Regions from separate parts of the Lachnoanaerobaculum sp. genome, predicted to be linked through region 1. Evidence: a T-box and tRNA genes for the amino acid it is inferred to sense, from the RefSeq annotation. Region 1 holds a T-box; the other holds one or more tRNA genes.

Evidence for each region. The T-box of region 1 lies ahead of thrS (threonine--tRNA ligase). A T-box ahead of a tRNA ligase gene usually reads a tRNA of that ligase, here a tRNA-Thr.
Region 2: it encodes a tRNA-Thr, which carries the amino acid that the T-box ahead of thrS (threonine--tRNA ligase) is inferred to sense. The anticodon was not compared.

The regions. Positions count from the first base shown of each region.
Region 1 is NZ_DBHIEQ010000015.1:25,988-29,396, reverse strand. Features, by position in the region: gene thrS (threonine--tRNA ligase) at 1-1,592, opposite strand, end outside; T-box leader at 1,636-1,828, opposite strand; gene ACO6FI_RS07770 (FAD-dependent oxidoreductase) at 1,869-3,101, opposite strand; gene ACO6FI_RS07765 (metal-dependent transcriptional regulator) at 3,232-3,409, opposite strand, start outside.
Region 2 is NZ_DBHIEQ010000042.1:17-3,425, forward strand. Features, by position in the region: gene yqeK (bis(5'-nucleosyl)-tetraphosphatase (symmetrical) YqeK) at 94-684, shown strand; gene rsfS (ribosome silencing factor) at 685-1,023, shown strand; tRNA gene ACO6FI_RS12350 (tRNA-Thr) at 1,065-1,137, opposite strand; tRNA gene ACO6FI_RS12355 (tRNA-Glu) at 1,177-1,248, opposite strand; tRNA gene ACO6FI_RS12360 (tRNA-Glu) at 1,275-1,346, opposite strand; tRNA gene ACO6FI_RS12365 (tRNA-Pro) at 1,354-1,427, opposite strand; tRNA gene ACO6FI_RS12370 (tRNA-Trp) at 1,439-1,509, opposite strand; TPP riboswitch at 1,622-1,720, shown strand; gene ACO6FI_RS12375 (thiamine-binding protein) at 1,751-2,056, shown strand; gene ACO6FI_RS12380 (ABC transporter permease) at 2,046-2,795, shown strand; gene ACO6FI_RS12385 (ABC transporter substrate-binding protein) at 2,792-3,409, shown strand, end outside.

The DNA of each region.
Region 1 (3,409 bases):
CATGCAAGTGTTCTCTCATAGCATCCAAGTGATGTTCTGTGTACAATGTAAGGTCTTACCTTTGCACCGTTTTGGTCGATATAATAAAGGTCGAAATTCTCTGCAATAGCGGCATCAAGCTGGATTGTAACCATTGTATCCTCTTTGCCGTATACATTCTTTGCCTGAATATCAATCTTAGGTCCGTAGAATGCGGCCTCGCCGTCAGCCTCTGTAAACGGAAGTCCCTTCTCTACAAGGATATTTCTGAGTGCGGCCTGTGTACCTTCCCAGTAAGCCTCATCTCCAAGGTATTTTTCCTTATTGTTCTTATCCCACTTTGACAGTCTGAATGTTACATCATCTCTAAGACCAAGTGTTTCAAGTACATATATTGCAAGGTTAAGACAGCTTTGAAGCTCTTCTTCAGCCTGATCCGGTCTTATTACATTGTGACCTTCAGATATAGTAAACTGTCTTACTCTTGTAAGTCCGTGCATCTCTCCTGAATCTTCATTTCTGAAAAGTGTTGAAGTCTCACCCATACGATATGGAAGATCTCTGTAGGATTTTTGAGTATTCTTGTATACATAGTACTGGAACGGACATGTCATAGGTCTGAGTGCAAGGATTTCTCCGTCATGCTGAGGATCTCCAAGTATAAACATACCGTCCTGATAGTGATCCCAGTGACCTGAAATCTTATAAAGATCGGACTTTGCCATAAGAGGTGTCTTTGTTCTTACATAGCCCCACTCGTTGTCCTCAAGGTCCTCAATCCATCTTTGAAGTTTCTGAATCATCTTTGTACCCTTAGGCAACATAAGCGGAAGTCCCTGACCTACCACATCCACTGTGGTAAACAGCTCCATCTCTCTACCGAGCTTATTGTGGTCTCTGAGCTTGATATCCTCAAGATGCTTTAAATATGCTTCAAGCTCTTCCTTTGAGTTATATGCCGTACCGTAGATTCTTTGAAGTCTTGCCTTGTTTGAATCTCCTCTCCAATATGCCATTGACGATGATACAAGCTTAAAAGCCTTGATATCCTTTGTTCTTTGCAGATGAGGTCCGGCACAAAGATCGGTGAAATCTCCCTGCTTATAGAAAGATATCTTCTCACCCTCAGGCAGATCCTTTATAAGTTCCACCTTATAAGGCTCATTTTTTTCTTCCATAAACTTGATTGCTTCTTCTCTTGGAAGCTCAAATCTCTCTATAGCCTCACCCTCTTTTATTATCTTCTTCATCTCGGCTTCAAGCTTGTCAAGGTCGTCTCTTGAAAACGGTTCATGCTCAAAGTCATAGTAAAATCCTTCAGCAATGCTTGGTCCTATAGCAAGCTTTGACTGCGGAAAAACTCTTTTTACAGCCTGAGCAAGCACATGTGAAGTAGTATGTCTTATAACTGAAAGTCCTTTTTCATCTTTTAATGTAATAAGATTCAGTTCACAGTCACTGTCTATCTCATCTCGCAGGTCATGCATTACACCGTTTACTTCACCTGCAACCACACTTCTTGCAAGTCCTTCACTTATATCCTTAGCTATATCAATAATACTTTTCTTGCTGTCGTACTCTTTAACTGAGCCGTCTTTTAATGTTACTTTCATCTTTCCTCCATTCAAACTACAAAAAATCGCCCTCAAACTCTCGTTTAAGGGCGATGTACGCGGTTCCACCTTAATTCGGATATATAATATATCCCTCATTTGATTATAACGGAATCACCGTGCTTTATTAAAGCCACTCAGAGACGGTCTTCACATATACATCCGTAAGTTGCTCTCAGCCCTGCAACCCTCTCTGTAAGTTCAATATATGCTACTCTTCTCTTCTTCGTTTATGCACCATATAATATTACTTGATTTTATCTTTGTCAAGTATTATTACATCTTTTTTGCTTCCAAGTCCTCTAAATATCTGAGCATTCCCTCTACAGCCACCTTAGCCTGTGATACTGCATTTACTACAGTCTTTGAGCCGAGTACCACATCACCTGCCGCAAACACACCGTCAACTGTTGTCATACAGTTCTCATCAACTATCAAAAGTCCCTTATCTGAAGCCTTTAAGCCTTCCGTTGTAAGTACAAGCTTGTTTTTAGGTCCGTTACTTACAGATATGATTGTAGAATCCGCTTCCACATAGTCAAGATCCTTCTCATATCCGATTACATTGTTTTCTTCATCAAATATAGCTGTCTTAAATACAGGTCCGTCATAAGTAATGGAGTCAATAGCCTTACCGAATATAAACTCGGCACCCTCATACTTTGCAGACTCAACCTCAACTGAATTCGCTGCAACTCTCTTACTTCTGGCATAAAGTTTAACGGATCTTGAACCTCTTCTAAGAGCCGTTCTTGCCACATCCATTGCAGCATTTCCCATTCCGATAATGGCAACGCTCTCACCAAGTTTATGTCCGTCAGGGTTTGCAAGATAGTCCACACTGAAATGAACATTCGGCAAGCTCTCACCTGCAATACCGAGAGTCTTTGCTCTCCACACGCCTGTACCTACAAATACGGCTTTGTATCCGTCTCTAAAGAGGTCCTTTATTTCCAGAGCTCCGCCTACAGCGGTATTGTTTCTTATCTTAATGCCGATCTCTTCCATCTTGTCGTAGTATCTTTTCATAAGCGACTTAGGCAATCTGAAATCAGGAATACCGTACTGAAGCACTCCTCCGATACTGTTTCTCTCATCGAAAATAGTTACATCGTAGCCTTCCTTTATCATCTTGATGGCAACAGTCATTCCTGCCGGGCCTCCGCCAATTACGGCAACCATAATATTCTTTCTCGGCTTTTTGACAAACTCCATTCTGTCAAGATAAAAATCTGATATAAACCTTTCTATATCACAAAATCTGACAGGATTGTTCTTTCTGTTCATTATACAGTTTCCAAGACACTGAGCTTCGTGGTCGCAAACTATTGAACATACTAAAGAAAGCGGATTGTTCTCAAAGAGAATCTCACCGGCTTCCATTATTTTCCCTTCCTTAAAAAGTGCTATAACCTGCGGAATTGATGTAGTCACAGGGCAATGCATACTACATAGCGGCTTCTTACACTGCAAGCACTTATTTGCTTCATTTACTATATGTAATCCCATATTTCACCTCTTACTTAAAAAAACTATTATAAGACGGGATAAGTTTACAGCGTAAAATTAAATTTTTCAATAAAGTATCTTATAAAATACATATAGATATTTTTTTATCAATACTTTGTGGTTCTTCCGATTATTCTTCTCCGAAATATTTTTTAAAACATTTGAAAGTCTCTTCACTGATATAATGCTCTATTCTGCAAGCATCCTCTATAGCGGTTTCCTTGCTTACTCCCATCTTTTGTAAAATTCTTCCAAGTACATTATGTCTTTCAAGTGTAGATGAGGCAATTTCCATTCCCTTATCGGTA
Region 2 (3,409 bases), on a different contig from region 1:
CAACAATGATTAGAGAGCTGGCAAAAGCGGGAGAAGATATAGAAAAATATGTTCCGAAAAGTGTTTGCAGGTATATAAAAGAGAATAAAATATATGTTTGATTTCAGTCGTGAAAATATTGACCTTATAAAGGCGGATTTAAAAGAAAAGTTACCGAAAAAAAGATATGAACATACTCTTGGAGTAGCGTATACTGCGGCGGCGCTTGCCATGTGCTACGGTGAAGATATATTGAAGGCGGAACTTGCAGGAATTTTACATGATGTTGCCAAGGCTAAAAAATCTTCTGAGCTTAAGGATGATATGAAAGGATATATCGATCCTTATACAGACGGAGATTATGTGGCTTTGATAGCTGATAAGGCACCGCAGATTCTTCATGCCGTATACGCACCGTATTTGGCAAAAAAAGACTATAGAATAGAAGATAAGGATATACTTTCGGCGATAAGATGGCATACTACCGGTAAAAAAGATATGACTATGTTGGAAAAAATTGTCTTTGTTGCAGATTATATTGAACCTAACAGAAAGAAATTGCCTGACCTTGACAGGATAAGGACTCTTTCTTTTCATGATATATCTGAGGCGGTGAAGGTGATAGCGAAGTCGACTATTGAATATTTAGGTAGCCAGGGGATGTATATTGATAAGTTCACATATGAACTAAGTGATGAGGTGTAGATGGAATTAAAAGAGATTGTAAAAAAGATTTATAATATTATTGAGGATAAAAAAGGCGATGATATTAAGGTCATCGATATCAGTAAAGTAAGCTCAATTGCAGATTATTTTATAATAGCAAGTGCCAACAATATAAATCAGGTACAGGCTATTTCAGATGAAATAGATTTTGTTTTGGGAAAAGAGGGAATACTTCCGAAGGCTGTTGAAGGAAATAAGAATGCTACATGGGTGTTGCTTGACTACAGAGATATAGTGGTGCACATTTTCCTTAGAGAGGACAGAGCATTCTATGATCTTGACAGAATCTGGAGAGACGGAACGGAAGTAGAGATATAGACATAAAAGAAAGCTGCCACTTCATTGTGACAGCTTTTTTAAGCTCGCGATCGGACTCGAACCGACGACCTACTCATTACGAATGAGTTGCACTACCAACTGTGCTACACAAGCATATATACAAACAAAGGAAGAGCTTATCTCTTCCTTAGATGACCAATCCGGGAATCGAACCCGGGTTTACGCCGTGAGAGGGCGTCGTCTTAGCCGCTTGACCAATTGGCCGAAAAATCGGGATATTAACTTTTAGATGACCAATCCGGGAATCGAACCCGGGTTTGCGCCGTGAGAGGGCGCCGTCTTAGCCGCTTGACCAATTGGCCGAAAAAATCGAGGTGACAAGATTCGAACTTGCGACCTCAGCGTCCCGAACGCTGCACTCCACCAAACTGAGCCACACCTCGAGAAAATCAAGCAGGGGAAGAGGGGCTCGAACCCCCATTTACGGTTTTGGAGACCGTTGCTCTACCATTGAACTATTCCCCTCTGCAAGGTACTTTGATACTATATCAGTAAAACTTTAATATGTCAACAATTATTTTTATTTTTTAAAAAAAGTTTTTGTTGAAAAAATTTATATTAGTATTATAATCTAAGTAATATATCAAAGGGGTGCTTATACGGCTGAGAGAGGTTTTACCTTAACCCATAACCTGATCCGGGTAATGCCGGCGTAGGAAAGAAAACAGACTGCCGTATGGCAGTCTGTTTTTTTGGAGGGAGACATATGAATGCAAGCGTAGCGATACAGACATTACCGGAGGTTTATGACAATGATGAGACAGTCAGGATAGTGGACGAGGTAATAGCTTATATAAAGAGTACAGGATATAAGTATTATGTAGGTCCGTTTGAGACGACTATTGAGGGTGATTATGACGAGCTTATGGACATAGTAAAAGAATGTCAGCATATAGCGATAAGGGCAGGGGCACCTGCGGTAATGGCATATATCAAGGTAAGCTTCAAACCGGACGGAGATTTACTTACAATAGACAGAAAGGTAACAAAACACCATTTAGATGAAAAATAAAAAAGACAGTATATATCCGATTGCTTTCGGCATTGTATTTTTGGCGGTTTGGCAGATACTTTGTACATCGAAGGTGATACCGGAGTTTTTGATGCCGTCACCCATTCAGATAGTAAAGGCATTGGTAGAAGATTTTCCTCTGCTGATGTACCATCTGGCCGTTACATTGGCGGAAAGCCTGATCGGACTTTTACTGGGCGTATTACTTGGACTTATATTTGCACTTTTGATGGACAGATTTATAAAGGTATATAAGACCTTTTATCCTTTTGTTATCATTTCTCAGACCATACCGACAATAGCCATAGCGCCGCTTTTGGTACTTTGGTTCGGATACGATTTGTTGCCGAAGGTTATACTTATAATACTTGTTACATTCTTTCCTATAACGATAGGGCTTTTGGAAAGCTTTAAGAGTGCAGATAAGGATGAGATAAACCTGCTTAAGTCGATGGGTGCAAGTGAGTTTGATATATATAAGTTTATCAAGCTGCCGTCTTCTATGGGGAAGTTTTTTGCTGCACTTAAGATTTCAGCTTCATACTCTGTGGTAGGAGGAGTGATATCCGAGTGGCTTGGCGGGTTTAGAGGACTCGGAGTGTATATGACCAGAGTCAGAAAGGCATATGCCTTTGACAAGATGTTTGCAGTTATTATTATTATTTCAATACTCAGTTTATTATTATTAAAGGCGGTGGATTTGTTACAAAAATTATCCATGCCGTGGGAGGAAAAATGAGAAAGACAGTTAAGAATTTATGTGTAGGTTTAAGTTTGTTTGCTATAGCCGTGGCAAGTATGGCTTGCGGTGCTCAAAAGCAGTCGGATTCGGGAGAGAAAAAACTAAAGCTGGTGCTTGACTGGACACCCAATACCAATCATACAGGCCTGTATGTGGCAATGGAGAAGGGGTATTATAAGGATGCAGGCATTGAGCTTGAGATAGTACAGCCGCCTGAAGACGGTGCGGAGGTTTTGGTTGCAAGCGGTAAAGCCGATTTCGGTATATCTTTTCAGGACACTTTGGCAGGTGCACTGTCAAAGGCCGATCCGCTTCCTATAAAGGCTGTTGCAGCAATAACACAGCATAACACCTCGGGAATAATGTCAAGAAAGGGAGACGGCATCACAACTCCTAAAGGACTTGAGGGTAAAAAGTATGCTACATGGGATCTTCCGATAGAAAAAGCAATTATAAAAAATGTGGTGGAAAAAGACGGAGGCGACTTTTCAAAGGTTGAGCTTGTGCCTTCTACAGTCACTGATGAGGTATCGGCACTTAGCACAAAGCAGATAGATGCTGTGTGGGTATACTACGGTTGGGCAGGTATTGCAGCCAATGTAAAGAATTTT